Linked DNA regions of Lewinella sp. 4G2. Each later gene encodes a partner of the first gene's protein in a complex. Links are inferred from orthologs where the notes say so. Each region holds a gene or a part of one and is shown in the gene's direction. Other genes may lie near its edges. The genes, in order: meaB and scpA.

Region 1 (5,751 bases):
CCAGCTATTTACTACCAGGCGGCCTACATCAAAGCGCTCTCCTACTTCATTGCCGGCAACGCCGCGGAAGGGGAAACGGGCACCGGCGGAATTGACCCCATTAAGGATTGCGGTGAGGCAGAACTTGGCTTCACTGTCGGTAACGACGTTGGCGGCAACGGTACCGTAGAAATGGATAGCAACAGCCCCGGCTCCACGAACGGAGCCTCCGTTAAACTCTTCGACGCGGGCGACGCGGCCAGCTACCCCTTCACCATCAGCCGTGGCGGGAAGTTTGACCTGGCTGTCCGCGTCCGCGTAGGGGAAGCCGCCGGCAACGCGACTAATTTGGCCGATGCGTACACCGTAAGCCTGGATGGCAACGAAGTAGAGTACGTCCTGGATTCCACGAGTATATCTCCGCTGGCCGGCGATACCTACTGGGGGGAGATCGTCCTGGTGGATGTCGCCCTGACGGCGGCCGACCACGAGGTAACCGTCACCGCCAAGCAAGACTACCTCAAGCTCGACCGGGTTTGTTGGCGCGACGCTAACTCCGTCCCCAAACCAGATACGGGTGGTGGCTCCGGAGAGATTTCCTTTGACTGCATTGAGATCGAAAATGCCTTTACCATCCTGGCCGACGTTGGGGGTAACGGTGAGATCCGGGGTGACGGCTTCACCGCCAACGCCAGCGGTGATCGCTACATCAACATGTTTGACGTCGGCGATAAGGTGAGTTTCCCATTTTCCGTAGCGGACGATGGTATGCACGAGATGCGTTTCCGCCTCCGGGTCGGGGAAGCTTCCGGAACGGACCGTAACCTGGCCGATAAGTACATCGTTACGCTAGACGGCGAAGAGGTCATTACCGATCTCGACGAAGGCACTATTTCCGCGCTCTTCGACGATACTTACTGGGGAGAGATCGTCGCCAGGGTGGACGGCCTTTCCGAAGGGGTACACACCGTGACCGTTGAGGCCAACAACAACTGGTTGAAGTTTGACCGTTTCTGCTTTGGCAATGCAGATGCTACCAGCCTCTTCACCCCCGAAAGCCGGATTGCGGCTGACATTCAGGTGAGCCCCAACCCAAGTAACGGACTGCTACAACTCAACCTCGGCTTTCAGGCGCGGGGGGAAGCCCTGACCATTGGCCTTTACGACTTGACGGGGCGGCAGTTGAACCAACGGGCGATCCGTTTGGGGCAGGCCAGCGAGCACCAATTCAAACTGGATTACCGCGATCTTAACCTTGCTCCGGGCGTATACGCCATCAAATTACTTGCGGGTGTTACCGCACTGGGCGAGGTTCAGCGAATCGTCATTCAATAGCGGGCATTCCGAACTGAACGAGTCAGGAGGGGTTGGTAACTTACGGGTTGCCAACCCCTCCTTTTGTTGGGGCAGAGGCTACAACCAATCACTACCAGAGCGCAGAATAAGCTACGAAGCTATCCCGGCTCACTGCTTACATTTGCGCCTTTCTCCGTTAACAGTACCCCACTATGGCTCTGAATCTGTCCTTGCTTAAATCCATCTGCGCCGCCCCCGGTGTTTCCGGTTACGAGCGCCGTATCCGCAACCTCATTCACGAAGAGGTGAAGGGGCTGGCCGATGAGGTTCAGATTGACAACATGGGTAACCTCATTGCCATTCGCCGCGGCAAAGGAAACAAGCGCGTCATGGTGGCGGCCCACATGGATGAGATTGGCTTCATCGTCAACCACGTCGACGAAAAGGGTTTCGTCCGCTTTCTTCCGCTGGGTGGTTTTGACCCCAAGACGCTTACGGCTCAGCGAGTACTCATTCACGGGCGCCGCGACGTGTTGGGCGTGATGGGCTCCAAGCCGATCCACATCATGAAGGCGGAGGAACGGGCCAAGGTCGTACCCCTCAACGAATACTTCATCGATACGGGCCTGCCCAAGGAGGAGGTTGATAAGCTGATCTCAGTGGGCGACCCCATTACCCGCGAACGGGATATGGTGGAGCTGGGCGACTGCGTGACCAGCAAATCGCTCGATAACCGGATATCGGTTTTCATCCTTATCGAAACCCTGCGCCGGCTTCAGGGGCAGGATTTACCCTACGACCTCTACGCGGTATTCACGGTGCAGGAGGAAGTGGGCCTGCGCGGCGCCATGGGTAGCGCCAGCCACATCGACCCCGATTTTGGTTTTGGCCTGGACGTCACCATCGCCTACGACGTACCCGGCTCTACGCCCCAGGAGGCCGTTTCCAACCTCGGCGAGGGCACGGCCATCAAGGTGCTGGACGGCTCCGTCATCAGCGACTACCGGATGGTCAACTACCTGAAGGAACTGGCCAAATCGGAGGAAATCAAGTACCAGTTGGAGCTGCTACCCGCGGGTGGTACCGACACGGCCGCCGTCCAACGTTACGGCACCAAGGGCGCTGTCGCGGGTGCATTGTCAATTCCGTTGCGGAACATGCATCAGAGTACGGAGGTCGTCCACCAGGGAGACGTGGCAGCCACGATTGATCTTTTGGTAGCCGCCGTGAGCAAGTTGGATGGATACGACTGGTCTTTCGCCAAGGACCACGGAGACGGCCAACACCCCGACCGCGTAGCGGGGGACCTGGACTGGTTGGGATAATGAGCTCCCGGGTAATTAACCATCGATCTAACCCATTTTTCGGGTCGGTGAATCCGAACTTATCCTAACATTTAGGGACCGTTCAGCCTTAAGTCTGGTACATTGCAAGCCCTTCGTTACCTGCGAAGTAAAGCAGCACCCATGCCATCGTCCATCAACCGAAATCTGAACTTTAATGCGGACCGACCTCAGGTATCGGCCGCAGCGATGTTTGCGGAACTGACGGGTAAGAATGGCCGCCGCGCCCTCGCACGTGCCATCACACTGCTGGAATCCACCCGCGAAGAGGATCAACAGATCGCCGATGAACTCATCGACCTGGCCATGGCCGGTGAGGATGATCGTGAAACCTTTCGGTTGGGCGTAAGCGGAACGCCGGGGGTGGGCAAATCCACCTTCGTGGAGCAATTTGGGTTGGAGCTCATCGAAGCGGGCCACCGCCTGGCTGTGCTGGCCGTGGACCCTTCTAGTTCCCTGAGCGGGGGGAGCATCCTGGGTGATAAAACAAGGATGGAAACGCTTTCGCAGGACGCGCGGGCCTTTATCCGCCCGAGCCCCAACGCTGGATCTCAAGGTGGGGTAGGGGTAGCTACCCGCGCGGCCATCCTGTTGTGTGAAGCTGCCGGTTACGATTACGTCATGGTAGAAACCGTTGGGGTGGGGCAGGCCGAGTGGCGCGTCCACGGGATGACGGATGCCTTTCTCCTCCTGGCCCAACCGGCGGCCGGGGATGGCTTACAGAGTATCAAACGGGGAATCCTGGAACTGGCGGACCACGTCGCCGTCAACAAAAAGGACCTGTTTCCTACCGCAGCGGAGGAGACCGCCCGTCAGTTACGGCAGGGTTTACACCTGGCGCCTCCCCGCCCGGATGGTTGGACGGTGGAAGTATCCACCATCAGTGCCCTTCAACCGGAGGGGCTGTCTGAACTGCGCAGCCGGTTGGGAGATTTTCGGGGCCATCTCGTCCTAACCCAGCACCTGCGGCAGCGCCGAAAAGAACAAAAAATGACCTGGCTCAAAGAACGCTTATACCATGCGGTGCGTAGTAAAGTCGATGCGTATCTGCAGGAGAAGGTGAAAGGCACCGACGGATTGCAGCGTATATTCGACGAACGTGTTACCTTTTCGTCCGCCGCCGACGTTTTGTTAGCGGACTTTTTCCAATACAATAAGTAAAATACCACATGAAATCATTCGGAACACTCGGCATTGTCGTCGCTATCCTTGCCGTCCTGCTCATCGCCGGTTGCGGCCAGTACAACGGATTCGTGGACGCGGAGGAGAACATGGAGAAATCCTGGTCTGACGTACAAACCCAGTACCAGCGGCGCGCGGACTTGATCCCGAACCTGGTCAACACCGTAAAGGGAGCCGCTGACTTTGAGCGCGGAACGCTGGAAGCCGTAACGAACGCCCGGGCCCGCGCCACGAGCATCAACATCAACGCTAATGACCTTACACCGGAGAAACTGGAGCAGTACCAGGCCGCGCAGGGTCAGTTGAGCCAGGGCCTCGGCCGTTTGCTCGCTACGGCGGAGAATTACCCCAACCTGAAATCTAACGCCCAGTTCCAGGAGCTGCAGGCGCAGTTGGAAGGCACGGAGAACCGCGTAGCCGTTGCGCGTGACCGTTTTAACGCGCAGGCTACGGAGTTCAATAAGAAAGTCCGCCGCTTCCCCGGGACAGTGTTTGCCAGCGTATTTGGCTTCGAAGAAAAACCTCAGTTCCAGGCCCAAACGGGCTCCGACCAGGCGCCAACGGTTGAATTCTAAGCGGTGGTTCGCTTTTTCAGCTCCGAGGAGGAGACCGAGATCGTCGCTGCTATTCAGGCCGCGGAATTGAACACCTCTGGAGAGATCCGGGTGCACGTGGAGGTTGGCGAACGCGCCAGTGCCCTCAACGTGGCCGCCCGGGTGTTTAAGGAGTTGGGCATGCACAAAACAGCGGACCGCAACGGCGTTCTGATCCTACTGGAAGTAGACCGACGTGAGTTTGCCATAATTGGCGACGAAGGCATCAACCGGGTGGTTTCCCAGGACTTCTGGGAATCCGAACGGGATCTGATGCAGCGCCACTTCAAGCGTGGAGAGTTCGTGGCGGGTATTTGCCTGACGATCGAACAGATCGGTGCTAAACTGAAGAAGTTCTTCCCCTACCAGGAAGATGACTTGAACGAGTTGCCGGACGACGTGAGTTACGGCGGCCCAGGTAGCCGGCCCGGCGGCAAGGTGTAGTCCTCGCTAAAGCTGCGGGCTTTTCTACAATCAATATTTAAAACAGGAACTCTTGTACCTACCTAATTCCCCTTATTCGCTGACGGCCAGATTTGCTTTCCACTGGATGGCAATCCTGGTATTGGTCTGCACGGGTTTAGGAGTGATGGCCCAGGAGGCGATACCGCGTAATCCTAACCAATTGGTCAGCGATTACGGTGGGATGCTTTCCGCCAGCGAAGAGCAGCGGCTGACGCAAAAGTTGAACGCCTACGCCAAGGAGACTTCCACGCAGATTGCGGTGGTAACGGAAGCTTCCCTCAACGGGAATACGGCCTTTGACCGTAGCCTGGCCATTGCCCAGGGCTGGCAAATTGGTGGGTCGGACCAAAATGACAATGGCGTACTCGTGTACATCGCCCGGGATGACCGGCGTATTCAGATTCAGACGGGTTACGGCGCTGAGGGCTTCCTACCGGATGCCATCGCCAAACGGATCATCGATCAGATCATGACGCCCGCCTTCCGGCAGGGGCAGATCTACCGGGGGGTTGATGAGGCGACGGGCGCCATCATGTCCCTAGGTAAAGGAGAATACAGTGCGGACGACCTGCCCGCGCGGGGGGATAGTGAAGGCATACCTCCGATCGTGATCTTCATCATGATCTTCGTGGTCTTCATCCTCATCAGCCGTTTCAATAACCGCCACGATGATGATGACGACGACGGTGGCTACTGGCGGGGTGGGCCCTACGATATGGACGACCCCCACCGGAAAGTGCGCAGACGGCGCCGGCGGGGTGGTGGTTGGATCATCATGCCCGGCGGTTTCGGTGGTGGCGGTGGCTTCGGCGGCGGTGGCGGCTTTGGCGGCGGCGGTGGTGGATTCGGCGGCTTTGGCGGAGGCGACTTTGGCGGTGGAGGCGCCGGAGGGG
Region 2 (5,926 bases), on another replicon or contig:
GGCATTCACCCGGGCTACGGTTTTCTTTCCGAGAATGCGGAATTCTCCCAACGCGTGGAGGACGCGGGATTAATTTTCATCGGCCCAAAACCCCACGCCATCCGCATTATGGGGAATAAACTGGCGGCCAAGGATGCCGTTTCGGCCTACGACATCCCGATGGTGCCCGGCATTGAGGAGGCCATTACGGACGTCGAGTTGGCCGGCCAGATTGGAGAGCAGATCGGCTACCCCATTCTCATCAAGGCGGCTGCCGGTGGTGGTGGCAAGGGCATGCGGATCGTCAACGGCCCGGCGGAGCTTAAAGAAGGAATGGAACGGGCCATCAGCGAAGCCCAGTCCGCTTTTGGTGACGGGGCGGTTTTCATCGAAAAGTACGTCACGTCTCCCCGCCACATCGAGATCCAGGTGCTGGCGGATAACCACGGCAACGTCGTCCACTTATTTGAGCGGGAGTGTTCCGTCCAACGGAGGCACCAGAAGGTGGTGGAGGAAGCCCCTTCCGTCCCCCTCAGCCTGGCACCTGCGTTACGCGCCCAAATGGGAGAGGCGGCCGTACGCTGCGCCAAAGCCTGCGACTACCGCGGTGCCGGCACGGTAGAGTTTTTGCTCGACGACCAAAACAACTTCTACTTCCTCGAAATGAATACCCGCCTGCAGGTGGAACACCCGGTTACGGAGCTCATCACCGGGGTCGACTTGGTAGAACAACAGATCAAGGTGGCCCGCGGCGAGCGCTTGGCCTTTACTCAGGAAGACCTTTCCATTACCGGCCACGCCCTCGAACTACGGGTTTACGCCGAGGATCCGCTTGATGGTTTCCTCCCCAGCATCGGCACGCTGGAGACTTACCAAAAGCCATCCGGCGAGGGCATCCGCGTGGATGACGGCTTTGAGGAGGGAATGGAAGTTCCGATCTATTACGACCCGATGATTGCCAAGCTCATCACCTACGGCGCGACCCGGGCCGAAGCCCTCCAAAAAATGCGGGAAGCGATCGATGCCTACCGGGTGGAAGGCATCGCCACTACCCTCCCCTTCGGGCGTTTCGTGGTGGACCACGAAGCATTCATATCCGGCAACTTTGATACCCACTTCGTCAAACAACACTACACGGCGGAGGCGATCCTGGAGAAACAGCAGGATATGGAAAAAATTGCGGCCCTTGCCGCTGCAGTCATTTTTGAAGATAGCCGGCGAACCCTGACCGTTCCGGTGACGACCGGTGAATCCTGGAAAAATCGTATTCAATGAAATATCCGGAATTCAAAAAAATAGCCTGGGAGCGGCCTGCTGGGAGAGGCCCGGACCGAAAGGAACACGAAGGCTACGTCGCCGGAATCCCTCCCTACCTGCGCGGCCCCTACTCCGCCATGTACGCCATTCGCCCGTGGACGATCCGCCAGTACGCCGGGTTTTCTACCGCGGAGGCCAGCAATGCCTTCTACCGCCGCAACCTGGCCCAGGGGCAGAAGGGGCTTTCGGTCGCCTTCGATCTGGCTACCCACCGGGGTTACGATTCGGACCACCCCCGCGTTACCGGAGACGTTGGCATGGCCGGCGTCGCGATCGATACCGTGGAGGATATGAAAATTCTTTTTGAGGATATTCCCCTCGATAAGATGTCGGTATCCATGACCATGAACGGCGCCGTATTACCGGTGATGGCTTTTTACATCGTTGCGGCGGAAGAGCAGGGCGGTAATCAAAATTTACTCGCCGGCACCATCCAGAATGATATATTAAAAGAATTCATGGTACGCAATACGTACATCTATCCCCCGGCGCCGAGCATGCGCATTATTGGGGATATTTTTGCGTACACCAAGGAGCACATGCCGCGATTTAATTCCATATCGATCAGCGGCTACCACATGCACGAAGCCGGTGCCTCGGCGGCCATTGAACTAGCCTACACGCTGGCCGACGGACTGGAATATTTACGTACCGGCATCGCGGCCGGTCTGGCGATTGACGATTTCGCACCGCGGCTCAGTTTTTTCTGGGGTATCGGGATGGACCACTTCCGGGAGATCGCCAAAATGCGCGCCGCGCGCCTATTGTGGGCGGAGATCGTGCGGGGTTTAGGCGCTACCAATCCTAAATCCATGGCGCTGCGCACCCACTGCCAAACCTCCGGCTGGTCGCTGACCGCGCAGGATCCGTTCAACAATATCGCCCGGACGGCCATCGAAGCACTCGCGGCCGTTTTTGGCGGCACCCAGTCGTTGCACACCAATTCGTTGGACGAGGCCATCGCGCTGCCCACCGATTTCTCCGCTAAAATTGCGCGGGATACGCAGAAGCATCTCCAGCAAGCTATTGGCGTCACCAACGTAGTCGACCCCTGGGGCGGCTCTTACCACGTCGAGCAGCTCACCCAGGAGCTGCTCACGGAAGCCCGCGAACTCATCGCCGAGGTGGAAGAACTCGGCGGTATGGCGAAAGCCATCGAGCAAGGCTTGCCCAAAATGCGCATCGAGGAAGCCGCCGCTCGGAAGCAGGCACGCATCGATTCCGGTGACGAAAAAATTATTGGCGTCAACCTCTTCCCTAACCTAGACGAAGAAGAAAAAATCGATACGCTGGAGGTCGATAACGCCGCCGTTCGCGAAGCGCAGATCGAGCGACTGCGTACCGTCAAAAACAATCGGGATGCGGGCGCTGCCGCAGGTGCTTTGCAAAGGGTACGGGACTGCGCGGAAAGCGGGGAGGGCAACCTCCTGGCCGTCGCCGTGGAAGCCGCCAGGGCGAGGTGTACCCTCGGGGAGATCAGTGATGCCCTCGAGACCGTATTTACCCGTTACCGCGCTCAACCGCGCCTCATCAGTGGCACCTACCGTAACGAAATGAAACAGAACGCCGGATTCTTGCGGGCGCGGGAGCTCTCCAACCAGTTCGCCGAACACTTTGGTCGCCGACCGCGCATCCTCGTCGCTAAGTTGGGGCAGGATGGCCACGATCGCGGCGCCAAGGTGATCGCCAGCAGCTTCGCCGATATCGGCTTTGACGTGGACGTGGGTCCTCTCTTCCAAACGCCGGAGGAAGCGGCCCGCCACGCCGTAGAAAACGACGTCCACATTCTGGGAATCTCCTCGCTGGCAGCGGGGCACAAGACGCTCGTCCCCCAAGCCATTGCTGCCCTCAAAGCAGAAGGGGCGGATGACATTTTAGTAGTTACCGGAGGCGTCATTCCGGAGCAGGACTATCTCTTTCTTTACGACCGGGGCGTCGCCGCCATCTTTGGCCCTGGGACGGTGATTGCGACCGCCGCTTCCTCCATCCTTGAGCTGCTGCTCCCCGAACGGTAGTCACCCTAATTCAACTTTCCCTTCGCCCTACCCACAAGTACTCAACCAATGACCAACCAGGAAATCCTCAACGAAAAGCTGAACGCCTCCCGCCTGGGTGGTGGCCAATCCCGGATCGACCGCCAACACGAAAAGGGCAAATTGACGGCCCACGAACGCGTCCACCTGCTTATGGACGACGGTAGCTTTGAGGAGATCGGTGCCCTCGTAACCCACCGGACTTCAGACTTCGGGATGGCCGATCAGGTCTTCCCGGGCGACGGCGTAGTGACCGGCTACGGTACGGTGGATGGCCGATTGGTGTACGTCTTCGCCCAGGACTTTACCGTTTTCGGTGGCTCCCTTTCGGAGACCCACGCCGAAAAGATCTGTAAGGTGATGGACATGGCCCTCAAGGTTGGAGCACCCCTCATCGGCCTCAATGACAGTGGTGGGGCGAGGATTCAAGAAGGCGTGCGGTCCCTCGGTGGCTACGCGGACATTTTTTACCGGAACGTACAGGCGAGTGGGGTAATTCCCCAACTATCGGCCATCATGGGCCCGTGCGCGGGTGGCGCGGTGTACTCCCCCGCCCTGACGGACTTCACCATTATGGTGGAGGATACGAGCTACATGTTCGTCACCGGCCCGAACGTCGTTAAAACGGTAACCAACGAGACCGTCACCAGTGAGGAATTGGGGGGAGCGAGTGCGCACTCGACCAAATCCGGCGTAACCCACCTGACGGCAGCGAATGACGTCATCTGTATCCAAAAACTGAAGCGGCTGTTGTCCTACCTCCCGCAAAACTGTGAGGAAACGCCGGCTGCCCTACCCTACCAACTCGGTGAGGAAGTAAGGGAGCAGCTGGAGTCGGTCGTCCCCGCCAGCGCCAACCAGCCCTACGATATGCGTGACGTGATCGCCGGCGTCATCGACGAGTCTTCCTTTCTGGAAATCCAACCAGATTATGCGGATAACATCGTAGTCGGGTTTGCCAGGATTGCCGGGCGAAGTATCGGTATTGTGGCCAATCAGCCGATGAGCTTAGCGGGGGTGCTGGACGTAAATTCCAGCAAAAAAGCCGCGCGCTTTACCCGGACTTGTGATTGTTTCAACGTGCCCTTACTGGTACTGGTGGACGTCCCTGGCTTCCTGCCCGGTACGGACCAGGAGTGGAATGGCATCATTACCAATGGCGCTAAATTACTGTACGCCCTGAGTGAAGCGACCGTCCCGCGCGTGACCGTCATCACTCGCAAGGCTTACGGTGGAGCCTACGACGTGATGAACTCTAAGCACATCGGTGCGGATATGAACTTCGCCTGGCCCGGGGCCGAAATTGCCGTCATGGGTGCTAAGGGAGCGAGTGAGATCATCTTCCGGAATGAGATCAAAAAGGCGGCAGACCCCGCTGCGAAGCTGGCCGAAAAGGAACGGGAATACGCAGACACTTTCGCCAATCCCTACCGCGCCGCGCAGCGTGGATTCGTGGATGAGGTGATTTACCCGAAGGATACCCGTCGTAAGCTCATCAGGGCATTCGCTATGCTGGAAAACAAGGTGGTGGATCGGCCCCGACGGAAGCATGGCAACGTGCCACTCTAAATTATCCGACTCGTTTAGATGAACTGGGAGTTTCAGTTGGTGGCGGTTTAAATAATATTAACAGGGTAAGGGCAAGAAGCCGGTTGAATCCGGGAACACTGTTGGGGCACAAGCGTTGGAGTCATCATGGTTGCTAATCCAACCAGAATGATTTGTCTTTCCACTTTCTCGCCCATCCAGCCATGAAGATTTTTCCCCTCATCCTTGCACCGCACCTGCGGCAGCGCCTACTGCTCATGCTTTTGTTCGTGTTGGGCTTCAACATTACGAGCTCCGCTCAACGTGGACCTAACGCTCCGAAATCGGGTAAGATCAGCGGCCAGCTGATTGATGAAGCTACGACCGAACCGATCGGTTTTGCCAACGTGATCGTCTACACCGTGACTACCGATAGTATGGTGAGCGGAACGACGACCGACTTTGACGGCAAGTTTGCCCTCGACAATATTCCGCTGGGCGACTACCGGCTTGAAATGAGCTTCATCGGCTACGACACCGAAAACCGCGAACTGGAACTGACGGAAGCCGAGCGCTTTTTCAAAACCGGTAAAGTGAGCCTGGGGACGGGTGGCCAGGACCTGGAAGAAGTCGTCGTCACCGCCGAACGGGCCGTGATGGAACTAGGCTTGGACCGCAAGGTATTCAACGTAGAAAAATCAGTGGCCGCCGCGGGTGGTTCCGCCGAGGACCTGTTGCGCCAACTACCCAGCATCAATGTGGACGTGGAAGGTAACGTCTCCCTGCGCGGAAGTGGCAACGTCCGCTTTCTGATCAACGGCCGGCCCAGCGGATTGGTCGGTTCCGACCCCGTAACCTACCTGAAGAGCCTCTCCAGTACTGCCATCGAACGCATCGAGGTCATCACTAACCCGGGAGCCGCTTTTGATCCGGACGGGACGGCCGGGCTGATCAACATCGTGCTAAAAAAGAAGCGCGCCGATGGTTTCAACGCTACGTTGAACGCCAACGTGGGCACCAATAATAAATTCGATGGTTCCCTTGACCTGAACTGGCGCAAGGGGAAATTC

What was found.
Region 2: the proteins of meaB (region 1) and scpA are in contact, whole or in part, in a crystal structure (PDB 8DPB), measured with the Methylorubrum extorquens proteins. The link is inferred for Lewinella sp. 4G2 from one-to-one orthologs. Residues at the interface, in SOR26638.1 of Methylorubrum extorquens: Arg20, Ala21, Ala24, Arg25, Thr28, Ser32, Arg33, Arg34, His37, Thr98, Gly99, Gly100, Ser101, Ile102, Leu103, Lys106, Thr107, Ala110, Ala113, Ile114, Asp115, Arg116, Ala118, Phe119, Ile120, Arg121, Pro122, Pro124; in SOR27001.1 of Methylorubrum extorquens: Glu577, Glu578, Asn579, Asp580, Gly581, Arg582, Arg583, Arg585, His596, Ala604, Ser605, Ala608, Asp609, Gly611, Phe612, Asp613, Val614, Asp615, Ile616, Gly617, Pro618, Leu619, Glu625, Arg628, Gln629, Val631, Glu632, Asn633, Asp634, Glu661.

The regions. Positions count from the first base shown.
Region 1 is NZ_LVWJ02000014.1:745,020-750,770, reverse strand. Bases 1,937-4,760 are described here. They hold meaB (methylmalonyl Co-A mutase-associated GTPase MeaB), read left to right. Parts: upstream 1,937-2,741; coding sequence 2,742-3,779; downstream 3,780-4,760. Other genes in these bases: A3850_RS04510 (TPM domain-containing protein), read left to right, coding at 4,379-4,760; A3850_RS04515 (LemA family protein), read left to right, coding at 3,788-4,375; A3850_RS04525 (M42 family metallopeptidase), read left to right, coding at 1,937-2,600. Also shown: A3850_RS04530 (glycoside hydrolase family 9 protein), read left to right, coding at 1-1,314; more of A3850_RS04525, read left to right, coding at 1,488-1,936; more of A3850_RS04510, read left to right, coding at 4,761-4,837; A3850_RS04505 (YgcG family protein), read left to right, coding at 4,944-5,751. UniProt on the Escherichia coli protein: Binds and hydrolyzes GTP. Likely functions as a G-protein chaperone that assists AdoCbl cofactor delivery to the methylmalonyl-CoA mutase (MCM) ScpA and reactivation of the enzyme during catalysis.
Region 2 is NZ_LVWJ02000011.1:167,176-173,101, forward strand. The notes cover bases 782-3,780. They hold scpA (methylmalonyl-CoA mutase), read left to right. Parts: upstream 782-1,250; coding sequence 1,251-3,311; downstream 3,312-3,780. Other genes in these bases: A3850_RS00740 (acetyl/propionyl/methylcrotonyl-CoA carboxylase subunit alpha), read left to right, coding at 782-1,254; A3850_RS00750 (acyl-CoA carboxylase subunit beta), read left to right, coding at 3,360-3,780. In the rest of the region: more of A3850_RS00740, read left to right, coding at 1-781; more of A3850_RS00750, read left to right, coding at 3,781-4,898; A3850_RS00755 (TonB-dependent receptor domain-containing protein), read left to right, coding at 5,081-5,926. UniProt on the Escherichia coli protein: Catalyzes the interconversion of succinyl-CoA and methylmalonyl-CoA. Could be part of a pathway that converts succinate to propionate.